DNA from 3 places in the Vibrio sp. CCUG 15886 genome. Region 1 is predicted to be linked to each of the others. Evidence: predicted binding sites of a transcription regulator. Region 1 holds the regulator's gene; each other region holds the start of a gene.

Region 1 (10,045 bases):
CCAATACCACCACTTCGTCATAGTCTTGGATTGAACTCAATCGTTGTAGCCAATTGGCCCCATCATTCGGTACCGAGTCATCATCAAAATGCGCGTGTACTGCCGCAGCATCTAAACCTTGTTCATTGAACAGATAAGTTTGGCTATCCACCACGGCCACCAACTCAAAGTTCATACCATGGCGTTTTTCCAACTCACTTTTCTGCTGCGCAAACAGAGATAACCAACTGGATCCGATATTACCTTTACCACACAGGGCCAACGCCACACGCTTCTGGGCTTGAAACAGTTGGGTATGGATCGCTTTCACCAGTACCGGAATATCGACTCGGCGCATCACCGCAACCAAACTCAATCCTGATTCAGCTTCAGAAATGAATTCCACAGGAGAGTGTTTCAGTTGCTGATAGAAACCAAAACAATGGCTGGCATTGTTCGTCACTCCAGCCCCGACAGCGGCGACCAGCGAAAAGCCCTCTTTCAGCTTGATCTCGGCGGCCAAACCCAACTCTTGCAGATGTGCCAAAGCGCCACCAGCAATTTCAGTGGTATACGCTAAGCGCAGCATAAATTGATCTTTTTGTGCTTCAAACGCCAATGGTTCCAACTGCGCGCGTTTGAGTGCACTCAATACCTCTTGCTGCTGGCGATCAAAGTCATGACCAGCAGAGAAGTTCAATTGAACTAACATAACATCGTCAAGCGAGGTGATGATTTTGGCACCACGCCCAGACGCCAATACGCGTTCAATACGGGTAGAACCCGACTCAGGGGTGTAGCTGCAGCGCAGATTAAGCTCGGTGGCACTTTGTGCCACTGGCTGTAATGTTCGGCTATGCAGGACTGGAGCGGCTAAGCGCGCAAGTTCACTGGCTTCATCCAAACGCAGTAACGGCAGCAAACAAGCGTCACTGACCAAACGAGGGTCGGCGCTGTACACCCCAGCCACATCACTCCAAATCGTCACTTTAGCCACTTCCGCCAACGCACCAATCACGGTAGCAGAGTAGTCAGAGCCATTGCGCCCTAATAAGACCGTTTCGCCTGCTTGGTTTTGCGCCATAAAGCCGGTGATCACCACACGGCGATGTGAGTGCTGCGCCAACACTTCTTTAATCAGAGGATAAGAACGTGCTCGATCCACTTCAGGTTGGGTGCCTGTTTCAGCCCGTAAAAACGCACGCGCATCCTGAGCCACCGCGGCCAGATCATGTTGATTCAACAGCGCAGCCAGTAGACGCGACGACCACACTTCTCCATGGCCTAAGATCGCTGCTTTTTGCGCGGTTGTGAGTGGTGCGGAGAGCTCGGCCAACGTGCTGAACTCATCAGCAAGTTGATCAAGCAGCTCGCTACGCTGGTTCGACGCGATCAGTGCTTCCACCAATCCGGTTTGATATTGACGCAAAGCTTGCAATGCTTCGTGAGCCAAACGGCCGTCCTTCTCCAGCGCCTCACTAAATTCAATTAAGCGGTTGGTGGTTTTGCCCGCTGCCGACACCACCACTAAATCGTTATCACCCGAGTACTCTTTGAGGATGTTCACCACACGACGATAGCAATCCGGATCCGCAAGGCTGCTTCCACCAAATTTGTGCAGTTGTCGAACTTGACTCATTAACAGCTCTCCTTCGCTTGTTGAAAGGCCAGCTTGAGGTCGGCAATCAGATCTTGCGCATCTTCCAGCCCCACCGATAAACGCAATAACTGTTGCGTGACGCCAGCTTCTGCGAGTGCTTCCTCTCCCATCGCACGATGAGTCATAGATGCCGGATGACAAACCAAGCTTTCGACACCACCAAGTGACTCCGCTAATGAAAACAAATCTAGCGCTTTCACAAACACTTTCAATTGCTCAAAGCTGCCAGCAAATTCAAAGCTCAACATCGATCCAAAGCCCGATTGCTGCTTTTTGGCGATCTCATGACCTGGATGCGCTGGCAAACTCGGGTGATAAATGGTGCCGACTAACTCTTGAGTTTGCAGATAAGAGAGGATTTGTTGCGAACTTTCTTCATGCACGCGCATACGTGCCCCCAATGTACGGATACCACGTAGCGTCATATAGCTATCAAATGGCGTGCCGGTTGCGCCAAGGCAGTTCCCCCACCACGCCAGTTCTGTTGCGTGCTCTTCGGTTTTGGTGATCACCACACCGCCAATCACATCAGAATGCCCATTGATATACTTGGTTGTCGAGTGAATCACAAAGTCTGCCCCCAGCTCCAAAGGCTTTTGGTACACCGGTGTCAAAAAGGTGTTATCGACCGCCACCAACGCGCCCACTTTATGGGCTTTCTCACACACTTCCGCGATGTCCACCACACGCACGAGCGGGTTGGAAGGCGTTTCAAGCAACACCAGTTTGGGGTTAAGCGCCAACGCCGCATCCAGTGCAGCACTGTCGGATTGGTCGACAAAGCGGACTTTAAAATCCCCTTTCTTCGCTCGAGTATTGAAAAGACGGTAGGTACCGCCATAACAATCATGAGGTGCCACAATAAGATCGTCAGGGCTTAAAAAAGCAGACACCCACAAGTTAAGTGCTGATGTCCCGCAGTTTGTGACCACCGCACCTTTACCAGATTCGAGCTCAAACAACGCTTGCTCTAGTAGACCACGATTTGGGTTGCCTGAGCGGGTATAGTCGTATTTAGGCACTTCGCCAAAGGCAGAGAAACCATAGTTCGTCGACAAATAGATCGGTGGCACAACGGCACGGTATTGAGTATCGGATTCGATGCCCGTTCTAACGGCAATCGTGGCTGGCTTGTGGTGACTCATGATGTTTCCTTTCTGCGAAGATGAATTCTTAATAAGAATGCGCTACTGTTATCGGAACGCCTTCCTCTCCATTAATAGTTGTCACTTTAACCATCAAAATTTAAGACGTCAACACTTCTAGACGTCTATATGTCTTTGCTTATGGCGGTAAATCCAGCTAAAATCTCCGCTTACAATTTTTATTAACCGATTATTACTCTGAAGGTGCGCAATGGCTGACTGGAATGGCGAATACATAAGTCCATACGCAGAGCATGGAAAGAAAAGCGAGCAAGTAAAAAAAATTACCGTTTCTATCCCGCTTAAAGTACTAAAAGTTCTGACGGATGAACGTACTCGTCGTCAAATTAATAACCTACGCCACGCAACAAACAGTGAGTTGTTGTGTGAGGCATTTCTGCATGCGTACACTGGCCAGCCACTGCCGACGGATGAAGATCTCAGAAAAGATCGCCCGGATGATATCCCAACAGAAGCCAAAGAATTGATGACGGCGATGGGTATCGAATTTGAAGCGTATGACGACTAAACCTCGTTAGCTTTACCACACCGGGGGAAAGTGGTATCTGATCAAAAACGGGACGCTTAAAGCGTCCCGTTTGTTTAGGCTGTGATTTACTCGGCCATGTAGTTTTCTGGCATTGGAATACGAGCCACACCGGTATCAACTGCCGCCTGAGCAACGGCTTTCGCCACGCGAGGCAGCAAACGTGAATCCATTGGTTTGGGAATAATGTATTGCGGGCCAAAGCTCAGCGATTCAACACCTGCCGCTTTCAATACCGCTTCTGGCACTGGCTCTTTCGCCAATTGACGAATCGCTTCAACCGCTGCCAACTTCATTTCATCATTAATTTCACTAGCACGAACATCCAGAGCGCCACGGAAAATGAATGGGAAGCACAACACGTTGTTCACTTGGTTCGGATAGTCGCTGCGACCTGTACCCATGATAAGATCGCTGCGCACTTCATGCGCCAACTCTGGCTTGATTTCTGGATCAGGGTTTGAACACGCAAACACAACCGGTTTATCCGCCATCAGCTTCAGCGCTTCTGCAGGCATTAGGTTTGGACCAGACACGCCAAGGAAGAGATCCGCACCGCTGATCACATCTTCCAGTGTGCGCTTGTCTGTATTGTTGGCGAACAGTTGCTTGTACTCGTTGAGATCATCACGACGTGTATGAATCACACCTTTACGATCCAGCATGTAGATCTTTTCACGCATCGCGCCACATTTGATCAGCAGCTCCATACACGCCACGGCAGCCGCACCCGCACCAAGACAAACAATAATACATTCGTTTAGCTTCTTACCCTGCAGTTCGATCGCATTCAGCATACCAGCCGCGGTGACAATGGCCGTACCATGTTGGTCATCATGGAACACTGGCACATCACAACGCTCAATCAGACGTTTTTCAATTTCAAAACAGTCTGGTGCTTTGATGTCTTCTAAATTGATACCACCAAAGGTATCTGCAATGTTCGCGACCGTATCCACGAATTCGTCGATGGTGCGATGCTTCACTTCAATATCGATAGAATCAAGACCAGCAAAACGCTTAAACAGCAGTGCCTTACCTTCCATTACTGGCTTTGATGCCAAAGGACCTAAGTTACCTAGACCCAAAATTGCCGTACCGTTAGAGATAACGGCCACCATATTTCCCTTTGAGGTGTACTTGTAAACGTTGTCTGGGTTCTGTGCGATTTCGCGAACCGGCTCCGCGACACCTGGACTGTAAGCTAAAGCAAGATCTTTAGCGGTTTCCGCAGGTTTGGTTAGAGCGACGGCAATTTTACCCGCCGTTGGCAAAGCATGATAATCAAGAGCTTGTTGGCGAAGTACTTCTTCAGGGGTCATTTGCTGGCTATTGTCATCGGACATAAATGGTTATTCTCTTTTTGCGTGTACGGTAAAGGGGGGAACACTTTAGGTTGAACAAAAACTCTGCTTTTTTGTTCAATTTAGAGAGAAATTCTAATTGATATAAGTCAATCTTCCTAGCCAAGAATGCGAGGCAAATCTATAAAAATTGTGAATAAGATAGAAGTAAGACCAGATGGCATAGGGGATGGTGCGTGAGAGAAAGCGTCTCCTAGGCGTTGAATGCAAAAAAGGCCGCATAAGCGACCTTTTTCTCAAACAGCAATAGCTAACGCTATTATTTCTTACCGCTTGATAGAGCACCGAAACGCTTGTTGAAGCGATCAACACGGCCGCCTGTATCAACGATACGTTGCTTACCAGTGTAGAATGGGTGGCACTTGTCACATACGTCTAGGTGGATAGATTCTTTATCTAGAGTAGAGTTGAAAACGAAAGAGTTGCCGCAAGAACAAGTTGCGTTTACTGCTTTGTATTCTGGATGGATACCAGCTTTCATGGGATAACCTCAAATAGTAGGCCGTGTCGCTATACGAGTCTTTGCCGCACACCACACGCAGTTAAAAATAAAACTCAGATACCGCTAAAACAGAATTAAAGCCATATCTTAAGGCGCGATATAGTAATGAATCGTCTCTTTCGAATCAACCTATTTCCACGATTTTCCGCTAGTTTTTTATACAGTTTTCCTCTCTCTGTTCGAGCATGCCCTTTTCTCGTATTTCTACCTCGCTTCCATTAGACTGTAAGTCATTATTTTTGCCATGAAACACCACGTTATGCGTCCATCCATTGCTCGTGTTGCGCTGCCAGTGCCACTCGATAAACAATTTGATTATCTCGTTCCTGGACACCTTTTTCCGATCATTGGTGGCCGCGTGAGTGTGCCATTTGGACGACAAACCTTGATTGGCATTGTCACCGCTTTGGTTCAAGAATCAGACTTTCCACGCGAGCAACTTAAACCCATTAAAGCGGTGTTGGATCATCGTCCTATTTGGCCCGATTCCGTCTACAGTTTATTACTTTGGTGTAGCCACTTTTACCAACATCCCCTAGGTGAAACACTGCATAACGCCCTCCCCGCTGCACTAAGAAAAGGCAAAGCGGCTGACTTTGCCACTCTACAAGAATGGCAACTGACCGAGTTAGGCAAAAACCAGTTGATGCAAGGGTTAAACAGTCGCGCGATAAAGCAAGCGAAAGTATTGAATATGCTTGCTAATGGCCCTCTGCCTCACCAAGCCTTTTTGGATGAGGAAGTGGCATCCACAACCTTACGCACCTTGGAAGAAAAAGGCTGGATCAGCTGTGAAGAAAAAACGCCACAGTTGGCTCGTTGGGGGAATCCGATTGAACATCCCGTCGATAAGCCGAAACTCAACCAAGAGCAAGCCATTGCCATTTCGACCGTTAACAGCCAGACAGACTTTGGCTGTTATCTGTTGGAAGGGGTCACAGGTTCAGGCAAAACCGAAGTTTATCTCAACTTGATCAAACCCATTTTGGAACAAGGCAAACAGGCTCTGGTATTGGTCCCTGAAATTGGTTTAACACCACAAACCATCAATCGTTTTCGTCAACGATTTGATGTGCCAGTCGCCGTCATCCATTCTGGTCTTAATGATACGGAACGTCTCAACGCTTGGCTTTCCGCACGAGACAAAGCGGCGGGCATTGTCATTGGTACACGCTCTGCACTACTGATCCCATTTGCTCAGTTGGGGATCATCATTGTCGATGAAGAGCACGACGCTTCGTACAAACAGCAAGATAGCTTGCGTTACCATGCTCGCGATGTGGCTGTGATGCGAGCGGCAAAAGAAGGCATTCCAATTGTTCTCGGTTCAGCCACGCCCGCGTTAGAAACCTTACACAACGCACTTACGGGCAAATATCATCATCTCTCGCTAACCCAACGAGCAGGAGTGGCCGTGCCAACCACCAACAAAGTGCTGGATGTCAAAGGGCTCTATCTGGAAAGCGGCCTCTCAGCGCCACTCATTGCTGAAATGCGTCGTCATTTAAAAGCGGGCAATCAGGTGATGCTGTTTCTCAACCGTCGAGGCTTCTCCCCTGCGTTAATGTGTCATGAATGTGGTTGGATTGCCGAATGCAAACGCTGCGATGCCTATTACACTTATCACCAGTACAGCAATGAAATCCGCTGTCACCACTGTGGTTCTCAACAACCTATTATCCATCAATGCCAAGGTTGTGGTTCGACACAACTGGTGACGGTTGGTGTCGGCACTGAGCAACTGGAAAACCAGTTGACGGCCCTGTTTCCAGACTACAAAGCGATTCGCATCGACCGCGATAGCACACGACGCAAAGGCAGCCTCGAAAGCGCTTTAGAAGCCATTCGCAAAGGGGAATACCAAATTTTAATTGGCACGCAAATGCTAGCTAAAGGGCATCATTTCCCAGACGTGACGTTAGTGGCACTATTGGATGTTGATGGGTCACTGTACAGCAGTGATTTCCGAGCGTCCGAACGATTGGCTCAGTTGTTTATTCAAGTAGCCGGACGAGCAGGGCGTGCTAGCAAACCTGGCGAAGTGATATTACAAACCCACCATCCAGAACACACCTTGCTCAAAGCTCTGTTGACCAAGGATTACCGGCATTTTGCGCAGTCTGCACTGGAAGAGCGGAAAATTGCCCAACTTCCCCCGTTTAGTTTTCTAACGCTATTTCGCGCAGAAGCCAATCACAGCGAAATCGTCGAAACATTCTTACGTCAAGTGCGTATGACTCTCGAGTCGCATCCCTTGTTTGATCACACTTGTCTCGTGCTCGGTCCAACCCCCGCTCCACTGGCCAAACGTGCGGGCAAATACCGCTGGCAGCTTCTGCTTCAAACTCAACATCGTTCCTTGATGCAGAAAATACTCTCGAGCACGAAACCTGCTATCGATTTGTTACCAGATGCGAAAAAAGTACGTTGGAATTTGGATATTGAGCCACAGGATCTGAGTTAGCAAACGTTTACCACCTCACTCTAACGTTGAAAATTGCAACAATTTGCTTCTTTACGTGATGAACATCACGAATGAAATGCGGATTTTGTTAATTCGCCCGTAACTTTAAATAAAGAATTGAATAGACTATTCAAATTACAACGAGGCAACTCATAATTCGATTTTATTTTCCGAATCAGAACAATAACTAAACGTCATAATTGGCGAACATTTTGAGAGGGTTAGTATATGGCGACAATGAAGGATGTTGCCCAGCTTGCAGGAGTTTCAACGGCAACGGTTTCGAGAGCGCTGATGAATCCAGACAAAGTATCCGCCACAACGCGTAAGCGTGTGGAAGATGCAGTGTTGGAAGCTGGTTATTCCCCAAACTCGCTGGCACGCAATTTACGCCGCAACGAGTCACGCACTATCGTCGCGATCGTTCCTGACATTTGTGATCCTTACTACACAGAGATCATTCGTGGCATTGAAGATGCCGCCATTGAACAGGGATATTTGGTTCTACTCGGTGACAGCGGCCAACAAAAGCGCCGTGAAAGCTCACTCGTCAATCTCGTTTTTACCAAGCAAGCGGATGGTATGCTGTTGCTCGGTACCGACTTACCGTTTGATGTGAGCAAGCCAGAACAGAAAAATCTTCCTCCGATGGTCATGGCTTGCGAGTTCGCCCCCGATCTCGAACTGCCGACGGTTCATATCGATAACTTGACCTCAGCATTTGAAGCGGTGAACTACCTGACCCAATTGGGCCACAAACGCATCGCCCAAATTTCAGGGCCAAAATCCGCAGCACTTTGTCAGTTTAGACAACAAGGCTATCAACAAGCTTTGCGCCGTGCAGGCATCACAATGAACCCACAATACTGTGTTGAGTCTGAGTTCTCTTTTGAAGGTGGGGCGAAAGCGATCCGTCATCTGCTAGAAATGAATGACGCGCCAACCGCCGTTTTCTGCCATTGTGACACCATGGCTATCGGGGCGATTCAAGAAGCGAAAAAATTGGGCTTCCGAGTACCGCAAGATCTGTCGATTGTCGGCTTCGATGACATTCAGTTTGCCCAATATTGCGATCCTCCACTAACCACCATCTCACAGCCACGCTATGAGATTGGTCGTCAAGCGATGCTGATGATGTTAGAGCTGCTGAAAGGACATGACATTCACAGTGGCTCACGCTTACTTGAAACCAAATTGGTGGTTCGTGGTAGCGCAGCGCCTCCAGGCTTGCGCTAAAACCAAAACCAACCGGCAGCGAGGTTATTTGCAGCCTCGCTTCCTTTTCTGCGACGTTTCCCTGTTAACGCTTGGCATTCTGCATTACCATAGCGGGCTAGCATAACAATTGTTTGTATTTTCCGTGGCTAAAGATTATGTAAGACGTGGTCGTAGTCCTAAAAAGCCGACCAAAAAAGCAGCTCCTCGTAGAAAAAAACCTTGGCTTGCCGGCCTGTTAGCCATCGTGCTACTGGGTGGTTTTGGCTATGGTTTGTATACCCTCAGCAATGACCCAGAGCCGCCAACACCCGTTGCAGAAAACAAACCGGTGAGCAAACCTAAACCGCCGGCGAAAAAAGAACTGCCGCCTCCACCAGAAGAAAAATGGCAATACGTTGAAAGCTTACCAAATCGAGAAATCGAAGTGGTGGCCAAAGAACAAGAAGTGCCTAAGATTCCTTACATTATGCAGTGTGGCGCCTACAAAAAGCGTGAACAAGCGGAACATCGTAAACTCGACATCGCTTTTCAAGGCATTACCAGTACCGTCAAAAAGAAAGAAGGCAGTGATTGGTATCGTGTGGTCTTAGGACCATATAAGCTAAAACGTGACGCTGAACGCGATCGCCATAAATTGCAACGCGCCAAAATTGAACCGTGTGCCATCTGGCAAGAAGAACAATAATTCTCATCCAAAGGGGCTTGTAATTCGCCCCTTTTCTTTGCATCCCTTTCCCCCCTAACCTTCCATTCCAAACCTTGAGCCTTGATTTCTTTTTTACCCTCCCCCATATAGGGATCAACTCCATATAGAAAAGAATCAAGAGGCCTACTCGTGACTACCATCGTTTCTGTACGTCGTAACAATAAAGTCGTCATCGCCGGGGATGGACAAGTATCTCTGGGTAACACGGTAATGAAAGGCAATGCGCGTAAAGTTCGCCGTTTATACAACAACAAAGTTCTGGCTGGCTTTGCTGGCGGCACGGCAGATGCGTTTACTCTATTTGAACGCTTCGAAAGTAAGCTGCAGATGCATCAAGGCCACCTAACTAAAGCGGCCGTTGAACTGGCGAAAGATTGGCGCAGCGATCGTGCATTACGTAAACTTGAAGCATTATTGGCCGTGGCAGACGAAACGGCGTCATTGATCATCACGGGCAATG
Region 2 (10,045 bases), on a different contig from region 1:
GTGAGATTGCCCCTAGCTCGGAGGAAGGAAGCGCAGATCTGCATAATCAAACCATGACCATTACTACTCTGTCGGAAATATAGTATGCATCGCTTACTGCAGCGACAGCTCAGAAAAGTATTTCCACAAGGTCTTCCCGATGACCCTAAAATTCAGTTGTTGGTTGAGTTGGTGGAGTCTGGCTATCAATCCTTCTCAGAGCAACTCACGATATTAGAGCGTTCACTAGACATTAGTAGTGATGAGCTCAATCAACGCAATCAAACCTTAAATTCGATTTTGGACTCTTTGCCTGACATGAGTTTATGGATGGATAAAGATGGCATTATTCGAGATGTCAGAATTGGTCATTTTGACCCTCCACTACTTGGCCATGATACTGATACGGATTGCATTTTTGAGCTCCCTTTCATCAAAGCATCTAGCGAGTTTCAAGCTTTTCTTGAGAACTATCAGTCACGTGGTGGAAGAAGCGAAGACATCGCATTTCAGTTGGATGACCACGAATATAGAGTGAGGGCGAACATTACTGCTGTCGGGAATCATCGTTGGCTGCTTGTGTTACAAGACATCTACCTGCGTAAAAAGCTCGAAGAGATGCAATATCAGCGTTTACAACAATCGAAACGTGCTGAAAAACAGCTACAGCAGCTCGTGAACTCTGCTCCTATTGGTATTTTAATTTGCGATCCTCGATTGAATATCTTGATGACGAATGATTTTATTTGTCAGCTATTTGGCATGTCTGAACAAGATGTGTTGTTCCACCATCCAATGGATTTTATTTCTTTGCGTAGCCGGGAGTTATTCCAGCGTTATATTCAAAAAACCATTAACGAACAAGATAGTCAGGAAATTGCTCGTGCGGATTTGTTACTCATGCTGCCGGAAAAGAAAGATATTCCGATTGAGATGGCCTTCAGCCGCTTAGTTTTTGAAGGCAAACCAATGATCATCATGTCGATCACCGATATCAGTGAACGTAAAAAGCTTGAAGCCATGTTGCGTAATCTGGCGGCGACCGATCCGCTTACAGGTGCATTTAATCGCCGTAGTTTTATGGAGCAAGCCGAAAAATCAATCAGAACGTGTCAACGTTGGAACTGTCCACTGTCAATCATGATCCTAGATATCGATCACTTTAAACAATTCAACGATAGCTATGGTCATGCCGCTGGTGACTTGGTCCTTGTTGAACTTGTTAAGATGGCTGATTTATCAACACGAGAAATAGATATTATCGGTCGTTTAGGAGGAGAAGAGTTCGCCGTTGTATTACCAGGATTAGGTGAAAAGGAAGCATTTGAAGTGGCGAAGCGATTACGAAGCGTTGTGGAAAACATGCAAGTCCACTATGAACAGCAACCGTTACAAATGACCATTAGCATTGGCGTGGCAACATTGCAGCCGTCGGAGCTTAACACGCCTCTCGAACAATTGATGAAACAGGCTGATGAAGGCCTCTATTACGCAAAAGCGCATGGTCGGAACTGTGTTATCTCACCACTGTTAATGAATGGCTGAAGTAAAAAGGGCCCTAAGGCCCTTAATCATTATGATGAAATGGATTCTGTCTTGCCCTCAGGAACAGTCACCGAACTTTGCTTCGCTTCGAATTCAGCTTCTGATTTTTTGGCTTTCTCGATCATTGGAGTGATGGTTGAACCCTGAACCAATATTGAAAAAACCACCACCGCGTAGGTCATTACCAGAATAATCTCTTTCACGTCGATGAGCTTATCTGGAATAACCCAAATACCTGATGGAATTGAGAGTGCCATCGCTAAGGCTAAACCACCGCGTAATCCGCCCCAAGTGAGGATTTTAATTGACCATGGATTGTATTGGCGGAAGCGTTTAAAGCCGATATAGGACAAAAATACGCTGAGGTAACGAGCGATTAAGACCAGTGGAATAGCGATGGCCATCAAAATCCAGTCCTCTTGATGGAATTTAAACAGCAACATCGACATACCAATCAGAAGGAAAAGCACACCGTTGAGAAACTCATCGACGAGCTCCCAGAAATGATCGAGATGATCTTCACTCTCTTTAGAGAAGCCGATGAATCGTGTCCAGTTACCAATCATAATGCCAGAGACCACCATTGCTAATGGACCAGAAACATGGAGCACTTCTGCAAAAGCATAACCTGCCGTTGGGATGCCAATGGTGAGTAGTAGCTCCATTGAGTGGTCATCAGTGGCACAGATAAGATAATGGAAGAGTAACCCCAATGCGAAACCATACAAAATACCCCCGATGGCTTCCTGGATAAACAACATGGTAACGCTGCCTACCGTGGGTGTTTCGTGGCCAAATGCGATGGTAAACAAGGTCACAAAAATCACAAGGCCAAAACCATCATTGAAGAGTGATTCCCCTTCAATTTGCGTTGAGATTCTACGAGGTGCCTTGAGTTTTTTCACGATAGCCAAAACGGCGATCGGGTCGGTCGGTGAAATGAGTGCACCGAAAAGCAGGCAGTAAATCAGATCAAACTGAATACCAATGAGCTGGCAAATGCCATACAGAGCAAAACCAATAAAGAAAGTAGAGAAAAGTGTCGCACCTAGCGCCAACACGGTAATTTCCCATTTTTGGTCTTTAAGGTTGGGTAGTTTGATACCTAAACCACCAGCAAACAATAAGAAGCCCAAAATACCTTTGAGGAGGAAATCTTCAAAGTCGATGCTCGACATGGTTTGTGTGGCGATTTCAGTTAAGTGGAACCAGTTGTTCTGACCAGCAATTAAAATAAGTAATGAGAGCACCATTGAACCTGCGGTAATCGCGATGGTAGTCTGCATTTTGCCTATCTTGCTGTTTACAAAAGCAATCAACATTGCTGCAGCGGATAGAAAGCAGAGAGTATAGTAGACCGACATACAGTTCTCTATTTGTAACAAATTGTGAACGAAATTCTCCTCGTTTGATGAGCAAATAGCAATCTCTTTTTCCTAGTAAATTAGTCCAAATGAGCTGTAATGAAATTAGTGTTTTTAGACGTCTAGACTCCTGAAAATTGTGTGATAGGATGTCGATAATAGAAAAAGGAATGAGGCGGTATTGTGGGAAGTAATATTAGAGCGCAGATTGAAGCACAACTGAAGCAGCGAATCTCATTGATTGATGGTGGTATGGGCACCATGATCCAAGGCTACAAGTTGCAGGAGCAAGATTATCGTGGTGAGCGTTTTGCTGATTGGCATAGCGATTTAAAAGGCAATAACGACTTACTGGTTCTAACTCAGCCACAGTTGATTAAAGAAATTCATCATGCCTATCTAGAAGCGGGTGCCGATATTCTTGAAACCAACACCTTTAACGCCACCACCATCGCGATGGCTGACTACGATATGGAAAGCCTGAGCGAAGAGATCAACTTTGCTGCCGCGAAGTTAGCACGTGAAGCCGCGGATGAGTGGACAGCCAAAAATCCCGCAAAACCGCGCTATGTGGCGGGGGTACTTGGCCCAACCAACCGTACTTGTTCCATTTCGCCAGATGTAAACGATCCGGGTTATCGCAACGTCAGCTTTGATGAGCTGGTAGAGGCGTATTCTGAATCGACTCGTGCGCTTATCCGCGGTGGTTCTGACCTCATCCTCATTGAAACTATTTTTGATACCTTGAACGCGAAAGCGTGTGCTTTTGCAGTGGAGTCGGTGTTTGAAGAATTAGGCTTCGCACTCCCTGTCATGATTTCGGGTACCATCACCGACGCCTCAGGTCGAACGCTTTCCGGTCAGACGACGGAAGCCTTTTACAACTCTCTTCGTCACGTACGTCCGATCTCTTTCGGCTTAAACTGTGCGCTTGGGCCCGATGAACTGCGCCCTTATGTGGAAGAGCTTTCTCGAATTTCTGAAACGTTTGTTTCCACTCACCCGAACGCGGGCTTACCGAATGCCTTTGGTGAGTACGACCTATCTCCAGAAGAGATGGCGGAACACGTCAAAGAATGGGCACAAAGTGGTTTTCTAAACCTGATTGGTGGTTGTTGTGGCACCACGCCAGAACATATTCGCCATATGGCAATGGCGGTAGAAGGGGTGAGTCCTCGTGTATTGCCTGAGATTCCAGTTGCCTGTCGCTTATCTGGCTTAGAACCGCTGACGATTGCCAAAGATACTCTTTTTGTTAACGTGGGTGAGCGTACTAACGTTACTGGTTCTGCGCGCTTTAAACGCTTGATCAAAGAAGAGCTGTATGATGAAGCGTTGGACGTTGCGCGTGAGCAAGTTGAAAACGGTGCGCAAATCATCGACATCAACATGGATGAAGGGATGCTCGATGCAGAAGCGTGCATGGTGCGTTTCCTTAACCTATGTGCATCTGAGCCAGAAATCTCCAAAGTGCCGATCATGGTCGACTCCTCTAAGTGGGAAGTGATCGAAGCTGGCCTGAAATGCATTCAAGGCAAGGGCATCGTGAACTCCATTTCTCTCAAAGAGGGTAAAGAGAAGTTTGTCGAACAGGCGCAGCTGATTCGTCGTTATGGCGCGGCGGTGATCGTGATGGCATTTGATGAAGTCGGCCAAGCGGATACGCGTGAACGCAAACTGGAGATTTGTACCAAAGCCTATCGTATTTTGGTCGATGAAGTCGGTTTCCCACCGGAAGATGTCATCTTCGACCCCAACATTTTCGCTGTTGCAACGGGCATTGATGAACACAACAACTACGCGGTCGACTTTATTGAAGCGGTGGCGGACATCAAACGCGATCTTCCGCATGCAATGATTTCTGGCGGGGTATCGAACGTTTCCTTCTCATTCCGTGGTAACAATTACGTCCGTGAAGCGATACACGCTGTGTTCCTTTACCACTGTTTTAAGAACGGGATGGACATGGGCATCGTGAATGCTGGCCAGCTCGAAATTTATGACAACGTGCCTGAAAAGTTACGTGAAGCGGTTGAAGATGTCGTACTGAACCGCCGCGACGATGCCACTGAGCGTTTGTTGGAGATTGCCGAAGAGTACCGTGAAAATGCCGTGGGCAAGCAAGAAGATGCGTCGGCGCTAGAGTGGCGTACTTGGTCTGTCGAGAAACGTCTTGAGCATGCATTGGTTAAGGGGATCACCGAGTTCATTGTCGAGGACACCGAAGAAGCACGTTTAAATGCCAGCAAACCACTGGAAGTGATTGAAGGTCCACTGATGGACGGCATGAACGTGGTGGGCGATCTGTTTGGTGAGGGCAAAATGTTCTTACCACAAGTGGTGAAATCCGCACGCGTAATGAAGCAGGCGGTGGCTCACTTGGAACCCTTCATCAATGCGTCCAAACAAGCGGGTTCTTCGAACGGTAAGATCCTATTGGCGACGGTGAAAGGGGATGTACACGACATCGGCAAAAACATTGTTGGCGTGGTACTGCAATGTAATAACTACGAGATCATCGATCTCGGTGTGATGGTGCCGTGTGAGCAGATCTTGAAAGTCGCGAAAGAGCAGCAAGTCGACATCATCGGTCTTTCTGGTTTGATTACCCCATCACTCGATGAAATGGTGCACGTAGCCAAAGAGATGGAGCGCCTTGGCTTTGATTTGCCACTGTTGATTGGCGGCGCGACCACATCAAAAGCGCACACCGCGGTGAAGATTGAACAAAACTACTCACATCCTGTTGTATACGTAAATAACGCCTCTCGCGCAGTCGGTGTTTGTACCTCGTTACTTTCTGATGAACTGCGTCCTGCGTTTGTTGAACGCTTACAGGCCGATTATGAGTTGGTTCGCGATCAGCATAATCGCAAGAAGCCGCGTACTAAGCCGGTGACGTTAGAAGCGGCACGTGCGAACAAGGTGGTAATTGATTGGCAAAGCTACACGCCTCCTGCACCGAGTCAGCCTGGTGTGCACGTGTTTGATGACTTTGACGTGGCGACGTTACGCCAATACATAGACTGGACACCATTCTTCCTCACCTGGTCATTAGTGGGTAAATACCCAACGATTTTTGAGCATGAAGAGGTAGGTGAAGAGGCGAAGCGTCTATTTGAAGATGCCAATGAGTGGCTAGATCGTATCGAACAAGAAGGGTTACTCAAGGCGCGTGGCATGTGTGGTTTGTTCCCAGCGGCAAGTGTTGGTGATGACATTGAAGTCTATACCGATGAGTCTCGCACTCAAGTGGCGAAAGTGTTGCACAATCTTCGTCAACAGACGGAGAAACCCAAAGGGGCGAACTACTGTTTGTCAGATTACGTTGCGCCAAAAGAGAGTGGTAAAAAAGATTGGATCGGCGCTTTTGCTGTGACTGGTGGGGTGAACGAGCGTGAGCTCGCAGATCAGTTCAAAGCACAGGGTGATGACTACAACGCCATCATGATTCAAGCGGTTGCCGATCGTCTAGCGGAAGCTTTTGCAGAGTATCTGCATGAACGTGTCCGTAAAGAAATTTGGGGCTATGCTGCCGATGAAAACCTTTCAAACGAAGAACTGATTCGCGAGAAATACCAGGGGATCCGTCCTGCACCGGGTTACCCTGCCTGTCCAGAGCACACCGAGAAAGGGCCGTTATGGGAACTGCTTAACGTAGAAGAGACCATTGGCATGTCACTCACCAGCAGTTACGCAATGTGGCCGGGAGCTTCGGTATCAGGATGGTATTTCTCTCATCCCGATTCTCGTTATTTTGCCATCGCACAAATTCAGCAAGACCAAGTGGAAAGCTATGCTGAGCGTAAAGGTTGGGATCTCTTGGAAGCCGAAAAATGGCTTGGTCCTAATATTAATGGCTGATACTGGCCTGCGTTGAGCAAAAGAAAAGGTCACAGCGATGTGACCTTTTCTCTTTGGATCAATGTGATCTTGAAACGATGTTTAGCGTTCAAAAAGATCTTGATGCAGTTTTTGGATCACGCTCTTAGAGTCGTGTGCATCGACTAAGAAGCAAAGGTTGTGATCACTTGCCCCGTAACAGATCATACGCAAATTGAAATCCCCTAAGGTGCTGAAGACTTCTTTAGCGTAACCCTTGGTTTCCATATGATTGCCGATCAAGGCCACCAGACAAAGGTTGTGCTCGACTTCAACAGTACATAGCTCTTCAAGCTCCTCTCGCGCGGCCTGTGGCAGTTCAGGTGCACCACCAGAAGTGTCTGTTTTGTCTAGAGTGAGGGAAACGCTGATCTCTGAGGTTGTGATCAAATCCACGGAGATTTTATGTTTTGCGAGAATTTCAAATACTTTGGCTAAGAAGCCGTACGCATGGAACATTTTCGCACTGCGTAAGGTGACCATAGTCTGATTGCAACGCAGTGCCAGTGCACGGAAAAGCGGCGAGCTTTGTGCTTCGTGGCGAATCCAAGTACCGCCTTTTTCTGGCTCTTTTGACGATCCGACAAAAACTGGAATGTCGTGACGAAGGGCTGGAACGAGCGTTGATGGGTGCAGAATTTTGGCACCAAAGTTAGCCATTTCAGACGCTTCTGCAAAGCTGATTTCTGGAATTGGCGCTGCTTTCGCCGCAATGCGAGGATCAGTGGTGTAGATCCCTGGAACATCGGTCCAAATCTCTAGGCCACTTGCTTTAACGCCTTCGGCAATCAAAGCCGCACTGTAGTCGCTGCCACCACGGCCTAAGGTAGTGGTATTGCCTTCCTCATCCGAACCGATGAAGCCTTGAGTTACTACCACGTAATCGCGGCAAAGTGGTAAAAGCTTCTCTTGCGCCAGCTCTGCAATCTTTGCCACGTCGGGTTCTGCGCGGCCAAAGTTGTCGTCTGTGCGTAGGACTTCTCGAATATCAAATCGCACCGCGTTGACTCCACGCTCACGCATCAACTGGGCCAGAATATGAGTCGACATCAACTCACCACACGCGACCAAGTGGTCGGTGAGTTTATTGCTGGCTTGAATCGATGCGGCTTCAGCAAGGCTAGTGATGGTATCGAGAATGGCATACACTTCCGCCGCCGCTTCTGTTGCATCTTCCAATTGATTGAGAATCGCGTCATGAATTTCAGCCAATTGGGCTAGAAGTTCAGCGCGTCTTTCTTGTGATTGAACACCATTGGCCAACTCTACCAATAGGTTAGTGACGCCAGAGCATGCACTGCTTACCACTAAGCGTGTCTCTGGATTGTTTTCAATAATGGCCGAGCAACGACTCATTGCCTCAAAGTTTGCAACACTTGTTCCACCAAATTTCGCTACATTCAATGCGCTCACGGCATTTCTCCCACGACTTCCGAAAAATATTAACCGTTGGTAATCCAACATCCGATGTTTGTTTTGGTGAGGAAAGGGGCAGAGCAGTTTAGAGAGGTCAGTTTGAATAATCAGAAAATCCATCTCAGAAGCTCTTCATCAGGCTGAGCTGATGACAGTTGATGGGACTCAACCCAAGTCAACCGACAGATCAAATCCTGCAATTTTGATCTACCTCGGCACTACTCCCCCTGAATGTTCTGTGTTGGAGTTGCGGCTCCACAAAACATCTGCCTGGGCAGTGCTCCTCTTCTGCAAAAAGCTTAAACATTGAACGTTTTTCACACTCCAATGTCAACGCTTAATTCGATCGTGATTGAAAGTTTTTATTAACAAATTTGTGACACTGGTTTGACCTCTAAGACTGTCGGCTAATTGCTGTCGTTGCTCGTTTGCTTTAGTGTGGAGAAACATAATTTGCATTAAAACGATTACGCTGTCCGTTAACCTTTTTCACGCTTAGCAAGGAGCCGGTATGTCAATTCAAAGCTTTATTCCACCACGCCGTATTTTAATGGGGCCAGGACCATCTGATATTTCCCCGCAAGTATTACAAGCACTTAGCCGCCCAACCGTGGGGCACTTGGACCCGCTGTTTATTCAGATGATGGATGAGCTCAAACAATTGCTTAAATACGCCTTTCAAACTAAGAATGACTTTACCATTGCGGTCTCTGCGCCAGGCAGTGCGGGAATGGAAGCGTGCTTTGTGAACCTGATTGAACCGGGAGATAAAGTCATCGTCTGCCGCAATGGCGTGTTTGGTGAGCGCATGCGTGAAAATGTCATTCGCGCTGGTGGTGAGGCGATATTAGTGGATGATGAGTGGGGAACACCAGTCTCGATTGAGAAGGTCGAGCAGGCCTTAACGCAACATCCGGATAGCAAAATTCTGGCTTTTGTTCATGCAGAAACATCGACAGGCGCAAGAAGTGATGCGGAGACACTGGGGAAATTAGCAAAACAATATGGAGTGCTGACGATCGTTGATACGGTCACTTCGCTGGGAGGCATTCCGCTTAAAGTCGATGAATGGCAACTTGATGCTGTGTATTCCGGTAGTCAAAAATGTCTCTCTTGTGTCCCGGGTCTTGCTCCTGTGACGTTTTCTTCTGCCGCCATTGAGAAAATTCAGTCACGTAAAACACCCGTGCAAAGCTGGTTCTTAGACCAAAGCTTAGTGTTAGGGTATTGGAGTGGGGAAGGAAAACGCAGTTATCATCATACCGCACCCGTCAACAGTTTGTATTCACTGCACGAAGCGTTGTTGATGCTGAAAAATGAAGGCCTGGAGAACGCTTGGGCGCGGCACGAAAAGATGCACAGCAAGCTGAAAGTGGGTCTCGAAAAATTAGGGTTCCAATTTGTGGTCGATGAAGAGTACCGTTTGCCTCAACTCAACGCGATCTATGTGCCTGAAGGTATCGATGAAGCGAAAGTGCGTAGCCATTTGCTTGAAACCTATAACTTGGAAATTGGCGCCGGTCTAGGAGCGTTAGCTGGTAAAGCGTGGCGTATAGGCTTGATGGGTTACGGTGCGAGAGAGGAAAATGTCGCGTTATGTTTAAGAGCGCTTGAAGAGTCGCTCACTCAATAATCTTTGGTCAGTTAACAATAAAAAAGCGAAGCTGGTGAGCTTCGCTTTTGTATTACATGACAAACTACTGACCGGACGACACGGAGTGAGACAATGCCGCTGACGGTGGTTGATAGTGAATGTTGCTGAAGTCGTTTTTAGGGAAGAGGAATTCAGCTTCCGCCTTTACTTGTTCTGCCTTACTCAAATCGCCAAGCCCTTGGTAGGCTAAGATTAAATTGGAATA
Region 3 (10,045 bases), on a different contig from region 1:
CGCTTGATAAAGCTCTTTCAGCTTTGGCTCGCACACAGACCAATGATCCAGTGCAAGCTGCAATGTCGGCGCAATGTCAGCCGCGGAAACATAACGGCTCAAATCGCGACTGACGACGATCAACTCACCATCGCGATGCTCATTCTTCTTGGTTGCTAATTTCATCTCTCTTCCCTTCTCAAATCTTGCTGTTCTGTCGTCCGTGTTATTTTTGATTTTCACGCCAACTGTAGACGTATTCTTTGTTTTCTACACTGTCGAGTTCTTGTGCAAACGTTAATGCATGGCGCGTATCAATCATCACCGCGACTTCGTCGGTGAACTTTTTCTTATACTCTTGGCCAGCTTTGAATGCCTTAGGATGCGGCCCGTGGGTAAAGCCTGCCGGGTGAAACGTCACCATGCCTGCTTCAATGTTGTCGCGGCTGAAAAAATCCCCCGCATGATAGAACAACACTTCATCATAATCGTCGTTGTTGTGATAAAACGGCACTTTCAACGCGCCTGGGTCACTTTCGATAGGACGCGGCACGAAGGTGCAAACAACAAAGCCGTTCCCAACAAAGGTGGTGTGTGCCGACGGAGGCAAGTGATAACGATGAGACATCAATGGGCGTATATCGCGCCAGTTCAGTTTCACTACAGAGAGATCACCATGCCAGCCAATGGCATCCAATGGATTAAACGGATAGGTAATCACGCTCACCTTGTCGTGGCGTTTCACTTCCACACGCGTCTCTTGCTCTGAGTATTGCGCTTTGAACTGGTCGTTGATCGACGGCGTTTCAAGTACCGCAGGGTCAAATACCGCATGATTACCAACTAACCCTTTCTCTGGCAGTGAATACGCCGCATCGGTGTTTTCAATCATCAAAATAAACATCGCCTCTGACGGCTCCAAGCGCCAGTTGGTTGAACGCGGGATCATCACGTAATCCCCTTCTTCTACTGACAAATGGCCATAGTCACAGTAAAGGTCGGCCTTACCTTGATGGATAAAGAGCAGCTCGTCGCCATCGGCGTTTCGCGCCAGAAATTCCATTTTAGTTTGGGTTTTCCAGACTCGAACTTTACATTCGTGATTGTGAAGCAAATGCGGCACACTCCAAGGAGAGGCTTGATTGGCGCTGGTCACGCGAGTGAAATCAAACGCTCTCGGTCTTAAATCGCCTTGCCAATCGGTCCAGCCTGTTGGGGCATGTTGATGATGAAAATGCGCAGCGGGGCCAAAGAACCCACTACGCCCCGCTTCACGTTCGTAAATTGCCTCTTCGGGGAAATCGGCATGTGCCTGCTTGGAGCAGACACCTTCCCGATGAGGAAAGGTGATCCATTTATGCATTATTGAGTACTCCACGGCGAATTTGATCTTCTTCTATCGATTCGAATAGCGCTTTGAAGTTACCTTCGCCAAAACCTTCATTGCCTTTACGCTGAATGATTTCAAAGAAGACAGGCCCGATAACCGTCTGGGTAAAGATCTGTAGCAAAATGCCATCTTTTAGCGGTGCACCATCGATCAGGATGCGTAAATCACGCAATCGAGACACATCTTCTTTGTGTCCTTCAACACGGCTATCTACTTTGTCGTAATAGGTATCCGGCGTGGGCATAAAGTCCATACCTCGGTCGCGCAGCGTTTGAACCGTTTGGTAGATGTCGTCCGTGGTGAGCGCGATGTGTTGAATGCCTTCACCATTGTACTCACGAATGAACTCTTCGATTTGTGACTTATCGTCCGAAGATTCATTGATTGGGATACGAATTTTGCCACATGGTGCGGTCATCGCTCGGCTCACCAGACCGGTGAGTTTCCCTTCAATATCGAAATAACGAATTTCACGGAAATTGCCAATACGCTCATAGAATCCCGCCCAAGTATCCATGTTGCCGCGTTTTACGTTGTGGGTAAGGTGGTCAATTTCATATAGGCCAACATCCGACTTCGCTAGGCGCTGAGCGGCGTCATCATAAAAACGAAAATCGACATCGTAGATACTCTGCTTACCGTAGCGATCGACAAAATAGAGCAAGCTGCCACCAATGCCATACACAGCAGGGATACTCAGTTCCATCGGCCCGATTTCTGTTTTGTATTCTTCTGCGCCATTGGTCAATGCGTGCTTAAGTGCTGACGCTGCATCCTGCACTCGAAATGCCATCCCACATACTGAAGGTCCATGAACTTTTGCAAACTCCTCAGCCTGACTGTGCGGCTGAGCATTAACGACAAAGTTGATATCGCCCTGGCGATATAGCCAAGCTTCTTTCGAGCGATGCTTGGCGACTTCTGCAAAGCCCAGCGAGGAAAACAAATGCTTAAGCTGCTCGATACCTGTGTTATCTGCGGCGGTGTATTCGACAAACTCAAATCCGTCTGTGCCCAGTGGGTTGATTGCATCCACCATGACTTTCTCCTTTTAGACTGCTTTTTATTTTGGTTAACACTTTGTTAACTTGAACCAGAGTCAGAAGAATTGGAATAGCGCCTGTCTACTCAAGAAAAACTCAATCCCCCCGCAAAAATGTAAAGCATTTGTTACACTACAAGCCAATAACCATAATTTGACTCAAAAGCGTGTCATTCCTTCTTCGATTACCCCTTTGCGTTGTACGAGGCAATTTACACACCCATCGCAAATGTAAACATTATGTTAACCAATGACTGATGGTTATTTTTTCGCTGTTTAAAACGTCATTATTGTGTCAGTCAGTCCGTTTATTTGATTCAACGCAGTTTTATTGTCTGCCAACTATGCACAATGGAGCATTCTGTTCCTACACGGGCGCTGCCCACAGCAAAAGAGAGATCAGCCGAATGATTCCAGTAAACCAAGAACGTCTTATCGAGCATTTTTGTCAGTTAGTGCGCATCGACAGTGAGTCGATGAATGAAAAAGCGATTGCCGAAGCGCTGGCAGAACAGTTGGGCGACATGGGTTTTACCGTGCACAAACTGCCTGTGCCAGAGCACATCTCCAATGGCTTTAACGTCTATGCACGCCTAGAGGGTGAGCTTGAAGGTTCCATCTTGTTAAGTTGTCACATGGATACCGTGGCGCCGGGAAATGGCATTGAGCCTGTGATTGAAGATGGCATTATCCGTTCAAAAGGAAACACCATTCTTGGTGGTGATGACAAATCGGGCATCGCCGCCATTATGGAAGCGGTCCGTCTGTTGAAAGAGCAGAATCAACAGCACAAAACCATTGAGCTTGCCTTTACTGTGCATGAAGAAGGCGGCCTGTTTGGTTCCGAATATTTTGATATGAGCTACGTCACTGCTCAGCAAGCGATTGTACTGGATACTGGTGGCCCAATTGGCTCTATTGTCACGGCGGCACCTGGCCAACAGAAAATCGTCGCCACGATTAAAGGCCGCCCAGCCCACGCAGGTTTGGCACCAGAAGAAGGCATCAGCGCCATTATGGTTGCCGCCGATGCCATCAATCAAATGAAGTTGTTGCGTATTGACGCGGAAACGACCGCCAACATTGGCACGGTTCACGGAGGTCAGGCGACAAACATCGTCATGCCAGAGTTGAAAATTGTCGCGGAAGCTCGCTCACTCAATGCAGAAAAGCTCGATGCGCAAGTCGAGCACATGATCACGACTTTTGAGCGTGTCGCCGAAAAACATGGTGCGGAAGTGGAGATTGAGTCCAGCCGTGCGTACAACGCGTTTGTGCTTAGCGATGACCATCCTCACGTCGTGGAGATTAAGCAAGCTTTTGCGGACATTGGTGTGGACGCGATGACCAAAGGCACTGGAGGTGGTAGTGATGCCAATAACTTCAATGCCAAGGGTTTAACGACGGTCAATCTTTCCACCGGCATGTCAAAAGTACACACCACGGAAGAGTTCATTGCCATTACGGACATGGTCAAAATCACCGAATTTTTGACTCACTACTTAGCCAAGTAACCCCTTCGACGCACTGGCCTCGCCAGTGCGTTTTCTCTGTTGTTTGTTTCCTCTCCTATTTTTCTCTCGGATCCAAGTTCTGATCACCCATTGCGTTGAAAGTTCTTTAGATCTCGCAAAGCAATGAAACGAGAGCTTATCTTTCATAGATTTATCGATAATCATCACATTTAGTTGCTATTCAAATGATTACTATGCATTTGGTTTTAATTAATAACGTGATAATCAAATGAAAAAGACCCTGTTAACCAGTGCAATAGCGCTCTCCCTGACTTTTCCAGCCCTCGCCGCGAATGGCGATATCCATAACGTTACTATTCTCGGCACATCCGATCTTCACGGCCATTTTATGCCTTGGGACTACGCTGCGGACAAACTCAATATGAGCGGCAGCCTGAGCCAAATCGCCACCAAAGTAAAAGCGATTCGCCAAGAACAAAATAACGTCATCTTGGTCGACGCTGGTGACACCATTCAAGGCAACTTTGTCGAAACGTTTAAAGAAGAGCCGATCGATCCGATGATGCTCGGCTTCAATGAGATGAACTATGACGTTTGGGTATTAGGCAATCATGAGTTTGATTTTGGCTTGAACGTGCTTAATCGCTCTCTCACCCAATTCAAAGGCACCTCTCTGGCAGGCAACATTCAACGCCCTGATGGCAACCCGTTTTTGCCGGGTTACACCATCATTGAGCGTGGTGGGATAAAAATCGGCGTGATCGGAATGGACACCCCCATGACGCAAGTCTTCGCTGAAGGAACCAATCGCCTTGAAGGGATGACCTTCACCAACCCGACGCTGGAAGTGAAAAAAATCGTCAAGCAGATTGAGGGCAAAGTTGATGCGATTGTGCTAGTTGCCCACATGGGCCTCGACAATGAAAACGACATCGCAGACACCGGTGTCACCGACATTGCCAACGGCAACCCTGAGCTCGATGCCATTGTGGCCGGCCACATGCATACGCGCATTGATAAAGCCGTGGTCAATGGCGTCATCATCACCGAGCCCGACAAATATGGCCGCGCGCTGTCACGCATTGACTTGCAGTTTGAAGAACAAAATGGCCAATTTACCTTGATCAACAAAGACAGCTACACCTACAAGATCAAAGGCGTCGATTCGGATGACAAGATGGAATCACTCTACGAACCGTATCACAAGCGTCTGCGTGAAATGGCCAACCGCGAAGTGGCGCAGCTTACTGGTGTTAATTTAGTACCAGAAAACGACATTCGTGGTATCCCGCAAGTGCATGTTCAAGACACAGGGATCAGTGCACTTTTCCAAGAAGCGAGTTTTTTCTACGCACCTCAAGCCAACGTCATTGCACTGCAAATTGACAATGACAACGCCAAGTTGGACGTAGGCCCCATCAAAGCTAAAGACATCGCATACAACTACCAATATGCGGGTGGCGAAATCACGGTTTATCAAATGACGGGCAAAGAGTTGAAGCAGTACATGGAGTGGTCTGCTGGTTACTTCAATTCTGTGCAACCGGGGGATGTGACATACAGCTTTAATCCTGAAAGACGCGCCTCAAAGTACTCAACCAACGACTTCTTCGCGGGCGTCACCTACACCATCGACTTAACTCAGCAAGCAGGCCAACGCATTACTGATCTCAAGTTTGCCGATGGCAAACCCGTGTTAGACGACAGCGAGATTCGTATTGGCATGAATAGCTACCGTATGGGTCATTTGACCAAAAAAGGCGGCGTATTAGAGGGTCAAACCTTCCCTGTGCTGTTTGATACCGAAGCAAAATACGGTGAAGAACAAGGCACCATCCGAAATCTCACCATTCGCTACCTCACCGAGCAGAAACAGGGACAATACGTCGGCCAACCGATGCAACGTTGGAAACTCTTTGGTTTGCAGGGGTTTGAGAAAGAAGGTGCGATCGTCAAACAGTTGATCAACGAAGGCAAAATCGATGTACCTGCCAGTGAAGATGGTCGCTACACCAACATAGCTTCAATTAATGTCAAAGCACTGGTGTTCACCAATCCACAGGCTAAAAACGAAGCCATTACTTCCCGCCTTGCCAAAATTGAGGAAGCGAATCCTACAGAGAAACAACATCTTAAGCGCGAGTTGATCCTCATCGAAGCACTGAACCCATAAACCACGTCTGTGCACCTCTTGGTAGGTGCACATTTTTTCTCTCGCAAAATTGTCACAATAAAATTCCCTTCCGCGCGCTTTTGCCTGTCGACATCACAAAAAAAATAGGATAGGTTTAGATGTATAGACGTCTAAAAGAGATTAGCTTAGGGAGAAAGCTGTGCCTATTCGTATTCCAGATCAATTACCAGCCGCCGATGTTTTGCGTACTGAAAACATCTTCGTAATGAGTGAAACCCGTGCAGCAAGCCAAGAGATTCGTCCACTAAGGGTGCTGATTCTCAATTTGATGCCGAAAAAAATAGAGACAGAAACTCAGTTTTTACGCCTGCTTTCCAACAGCCCACTTCAGGTTAACGTTGAGTTGCTGCGTATTGACGATCGCCCGAGCAAAAATACCCCAACCGAACATCTCGATAATTTTTATCGTCAGTTTGAGATGGTGAAAAACCGTAACTTCGACGGCCTGATCATCACCGGCGCGCCGCTTGGTTTGGTGCAGTTTGAAGATGTCATTTACTGGGATCACCTCAAAACCATTATGGAATGGGCCAAATCCCATGTGACTTCCACCCTCTATGTTTGTTGGGCAGCACAAGCTGGGCTCAAACTGCTCTACGATTTGCCGAAGAAAACGCGTAAAGAGAAGCTCTCTGGCGTATATCACCACCGTATTCACAAACCTTACCATCCGGTTTTGCGTGGTTTTGATGATTCTTTCTTAGCGCCCCATTCTCGCTACGCCGATTTTTCGCCAGAGTATCTCGCAGAACACACCGATTTGGATATTCTCGCGACGTCTGACGATGCAGGTGTTTACCTAGCCACCACCAAAGACAAGCGCAACGTCTTTGTTACTGGCCATCCAGAATATGACCCGCACACGCTGCACAATGAATACATTCGCGATTTGGGTGAAGGCATGGAGCCGGCAATTCCGGTTAACTACTACCCCAACGACAACCCAGATAATCCGCCAATTGCAAGCTGGCGTAGCCACGGCCATCTGCTTTTCTCGAACTGGTTGAACTACTGCGTTTACCAACAAACGCCTTACGATCTCGATCATTTCAGCGAAGAAGCGTTTACTAAGGACGAATAGCGCCACACGAAATCAAACCGTTCTTTTACAACAGGCCGCCTTTCACGCGGCCTGTTGTCGTTTATACCCGTTAATCGTTTATGCAAAGTGACTCGCATTGTCGATGTCGATTGGTAGGCAATAGACCCCAAGGATTTATCATCTCTTCAGGCCACATTAAAAAGAACGAAAACGATGAAAAAACAAACTCTTCTTTTGCCGCAATTGGTAGCACTTACCCTTTTGACTGGGTGTGTCACAGTCACTGAAGGCCAAGCACAAAAAGATCCGGACCCAATTGGCATGGCAGAATCTCGCATTGCCTTGGGGCTTGGCTATCTAGAAAATGGCGCGATGATCAAAGCCCATGACAACTTACAACAAGCCCTGACTCACGCTCCTGATTATTACCGAGCGCAACTTTCCATGGCCCACTACTACGAGCGCGTTGGTGAAAACGGCAAGGCCGAGGATATTTATCAAAAATCGGCTCGTCAGCACCCAAAAAACGGCAACGTATTGAACAACTACGGCACGTTTTTATGCAAAAAGGGCGAGTATGACAAAGCGGATCGTTTGTTTAATCGTGCCATCGAGCAACCTTACTACTACTTGATTCCTGCCAGTTATGAAAACGCCGCGTTTTGCGCTCTGAAGGCGGGCGACAATGTAAAAGCGCAAACCTATTTCACTCGTGCGATTGACTACGACCCACACCGCCCCAAATCGGTGCTCAACCTCGCTAAGTTGGAAATCGATACCGGTAACTACCCCCAAGCGCGCCTACGCTTGATGCGCTTCCACCAAAGCTATGGGTTGCAAATTCCCTCGCTTAAACTGATGATCGATTTAGAAGGCAAAGCAGGCAATGTGGCGCTGGTGAAGAAGTATCAGAGTGAATTGGACAAATTGACTGCCCGCCAAAGCTAGCGATTGCTGGCGGATGAATTCAAAAGACGCGACTAACAAAAAACCTCTACCCAAAAAGCAGAGGTTTTTTATGGTTTTACCGCCCACATGACTCAACGTCTTGAGGTTGAGTTGCGGATTTTGTAGCGATCTTTTCGGTGCGTATTGCGTAACTTACGCACCTTCGTTTTTCTCTTAATCGTCAGATATTCACGGTAAATAATCCGAATAAACGCAATTAAGCCAATGATGAGCAGAATGGTAAAAACGCTCAGGAAGCTTTCACACAGCCAATCTGGCTGACAGGGTAGATAAATTTCAAAATCCATCGCATGCCCTCCTATTACGCAACCTATTCGTTTTTAACTCGGGATGATTGTCTCCATCACTCTCGCAGTTTGATCCACTCTCCTCTTTGTTGTTTGTCCATAAATGACCAAGCAACAAAGCGACTGACCTTTTGTCCTTGGCTCATTTCGACGACACGAATACTGCGTACACCTAATTTTTCCAACTGTTTACGTAGAGGTCTTACGTTGTCTTTCTTCGAAACGAGCGTACTGAACCACAAAACCTGATGGGCAAAACGCTCACTTTCGTTCGCCATGCGCTTCAAGAAGGAGGATTCTCCACCTTGACACCACAACTCAGAATTTTGACCTCCGAAGTTAAGTATAGGTTTGTTTTTCGAGATTTTTTGTGAACCAGCTTTTGCTGTTACACCTTTTTTCAAACGGTTGGCGGCGAGGTTGTCTAATTTTCGTTGCGTGCCAAACGCCGCTTCCTGTGCCGAAGCGTGAAATGGCGGGTTGCATGTCGTCACATGAAAGTAGTCTGTGGGGCCAATAATGCCTTGGAAAATATGCTGTGACTGGTCTTGCAATTTGAGCTCAAGCTGCCCCTGCAGCACTGGGTTAGAGTCAGCAATGCGCTGCGCTGACTCAATCGATTTAGGGTCAACGTCACTACCCGTGTAGCGCCAACGATAGTCACAAATCGCAATAATGGGATAGATCGCATTGGCACCGACACCGATGTCCAACGCCTGAACTTTCTCATGAGGAAATGTACCTTTCACCTCTCCTTCCAAGAGCTCCGCTAGACGATGGATATAATCCGCACGCCCGGGGATTGGCGGGCACAAATAGCCTGCTGGGATGTCCCAATTTGCCACTTGGTAGTAAGCACTGAGCAGCGCTTTATTGAGCATTTTTACTGCCATTGAATCTGAAAAAGAAATACTCGCCTCACCTTTAGGATTTTTGATCACAAAAGGAGCAAGCGATGGCAGCGCCTGCGTTAACTTAGCAAAATCGTAACGCCCTTGATGTTTGTTGCGCGAATGCAGCCCAGCACGCGTAACTTTGACAAAATCACAACTCGATTCAGACGCACTGAGATCACGACTCTTTTTCGTGCGCGGTTTTGGGGCTCGTTTCGCAGGCTCTAATGGCTTGGCGGATTTTCGTTTGTTCGTCATTATTTTTTTGCTTCCTGAGCTTTTAAATCGAGGTAAATCATAAACAGACGAGCATCCAGCTCTAGTTGGTGATAGTCCGGCTCCATGTAGCAGCAAAGAGAGTAAAAGGCTTTATCATGCTCTTTCTCTTTAATGTGCGCCAACTCGTGCACAACCAACATGCGCAGCAAAGGCTCCGGCGCGTCTTTAAACACATTGGCAATGCGAATCTCATTTTTCGATTTGAGTTTACCGCCGTGGTTGCGAGAGACGACACTGTGCAAGCCGAGCGCGTTGTTAATCAGATGAATTTTCCCGTCGTACACCACTTTACTGATGGGGCCCGTTTTCTTCATAAACTGGTTCTTGATCTGCATCGCGTAGTCAAACAACGCTTTTTCACTGCGAATGTCGTGACGCACAGGGTAGCGTTTATCAAACCAAGGAATTAAACGTTGTGACTCAATCAATTGGGCCACTTGCTGCACGATATGCTGCGGGTATCCCTGAATGTAGCGAAGTGACGGATGCATCATG

What was found. Region 1 encodes MetJ, which represses methionine synthesis genes. Its sites were predicted from a motif close to TTAGACNTNTANANGTCTAA; they were not measured.
Region 2: metH (methionine synthase) is a predicted target of MetJ. The motif match lies at 3,003-3,022, and genes of this name have one in related genera.
Region 3: metA (homoserine O-acetyltransferase MetA) is a predicted target of MetJ. The motif match lies at 6,175-6,194, and genes of this name have one in related genera.

Annotation. Positions count from the first base shown of each region.
Region 1 covers NZ_JAQQBT010000018.1:10,538-20,582, reverse strand. Annotated here, with positions in the region: gene PQQ36_RS19595 (bifunctional aspartate kinase/homoserine dehydrogenase II) at 1-1,618, opposite strand, end outside; gene PQQ36_RS19590 (O-succinylhomoserine (thiol)-lyase) at 1,618-2,784, opposite strand; gene metJ (met regulon transcriptional regulator MetJ) at 2,996-3,313, shown strand; gene PQQ36_RS19580 (malic enzyme-like NAD(P)-binding protein) at 3,400-4,677, opposite strand; gene rpmE (50S ribosomal protein L31) at 4,955-5,176, opposite strand; gene priA (primosomal protein N') at 5,457-7,661, shown strand; gene cytR (DNA-binding transcriptional regulator CytR) at 7,890-8,897, shown strand; gene PQQ36_RS19560 (SPOR domain-containing protein) at 9,007-9,564, shown strand; gene hslV (ATP-dependent protease subunit HslV) at 9,715-10,045, shown strand, end outside.
Region 2 covers NZ_JAQQBT010000016.1:1,585-11,629, forward strand. Annotated here, with positions in the region: gene PQQ36_RS18755 (FIST signal transduction protein) at 1-83, shown strand, start outside; gene PQQ36_RS18760 (sensor domain-containing diguanylate cyclase) at 85-1,524, shown strand; gene PQQ36_RS18765 (cation:proton antiporter) at 1,554-2,888, opposite strand; gene metH (methionine synthase) at 3,072-6,752, shown strand; gene lysC (lysine-sensitive aspartokinase 3) at 6,834-8,183, opposite strand; lysine riboswitch at 8,304-8,482, opposite strand; gene PQQ36_RS18780 (pyridoxal-phosphate-dependent aminotransferase family protein) at 8,698-9,819, shown strand; gene PQQ36_RS18785 (PglL family O-oligosaccharyltransferase) at 9,884-10,045, opposite strand, start outside.
Region 3 covers NZ_JAQQBT010000004.1:61,038-71,082, forward strand. Annotated here, with positions in the region: gene PQQ36_RS10330 (fumarylacetoacetate hydrolase family protein) at 1-165, opposite strand, end outside; gene PQQ36_RS10335 (homogentisate 1,2-dioxygenase) at 206-1,342, opposite strand; gene hppD (4-hydroxyphenylpyruvate dioxygenase) at 1,335-2,408, opposite strand; gene PQQ36_RS10345 (M20/M25/M40 family metallo-hydrolase) at 2,819-3,925, shown strand; gene PQQ36_RS10350 (bifunctional metallophosphatase/5'-nucleotidase) at 4,155-6,059, shown strand; gene metA (homoserine O-acetyltransferase MetA) at 6,220-7,161, shown strand; gene pilW (type IV pilus biogenesis/stability protein PilW) at 7,336-8,070, shown strand; gene PQQ36_RS10365 (hypothetical protein) at 8,163-8,378, opposite strand; gene rlmF (23S rRNA (adenine(1618)-N(6))-methyltransferase RlmF) at 8,435-9,529, opposite strand; gene PQQ36_RS10375 (YgjP-like metallopeptidase domain-containing protein) at 9,529-10,041, opposite strand.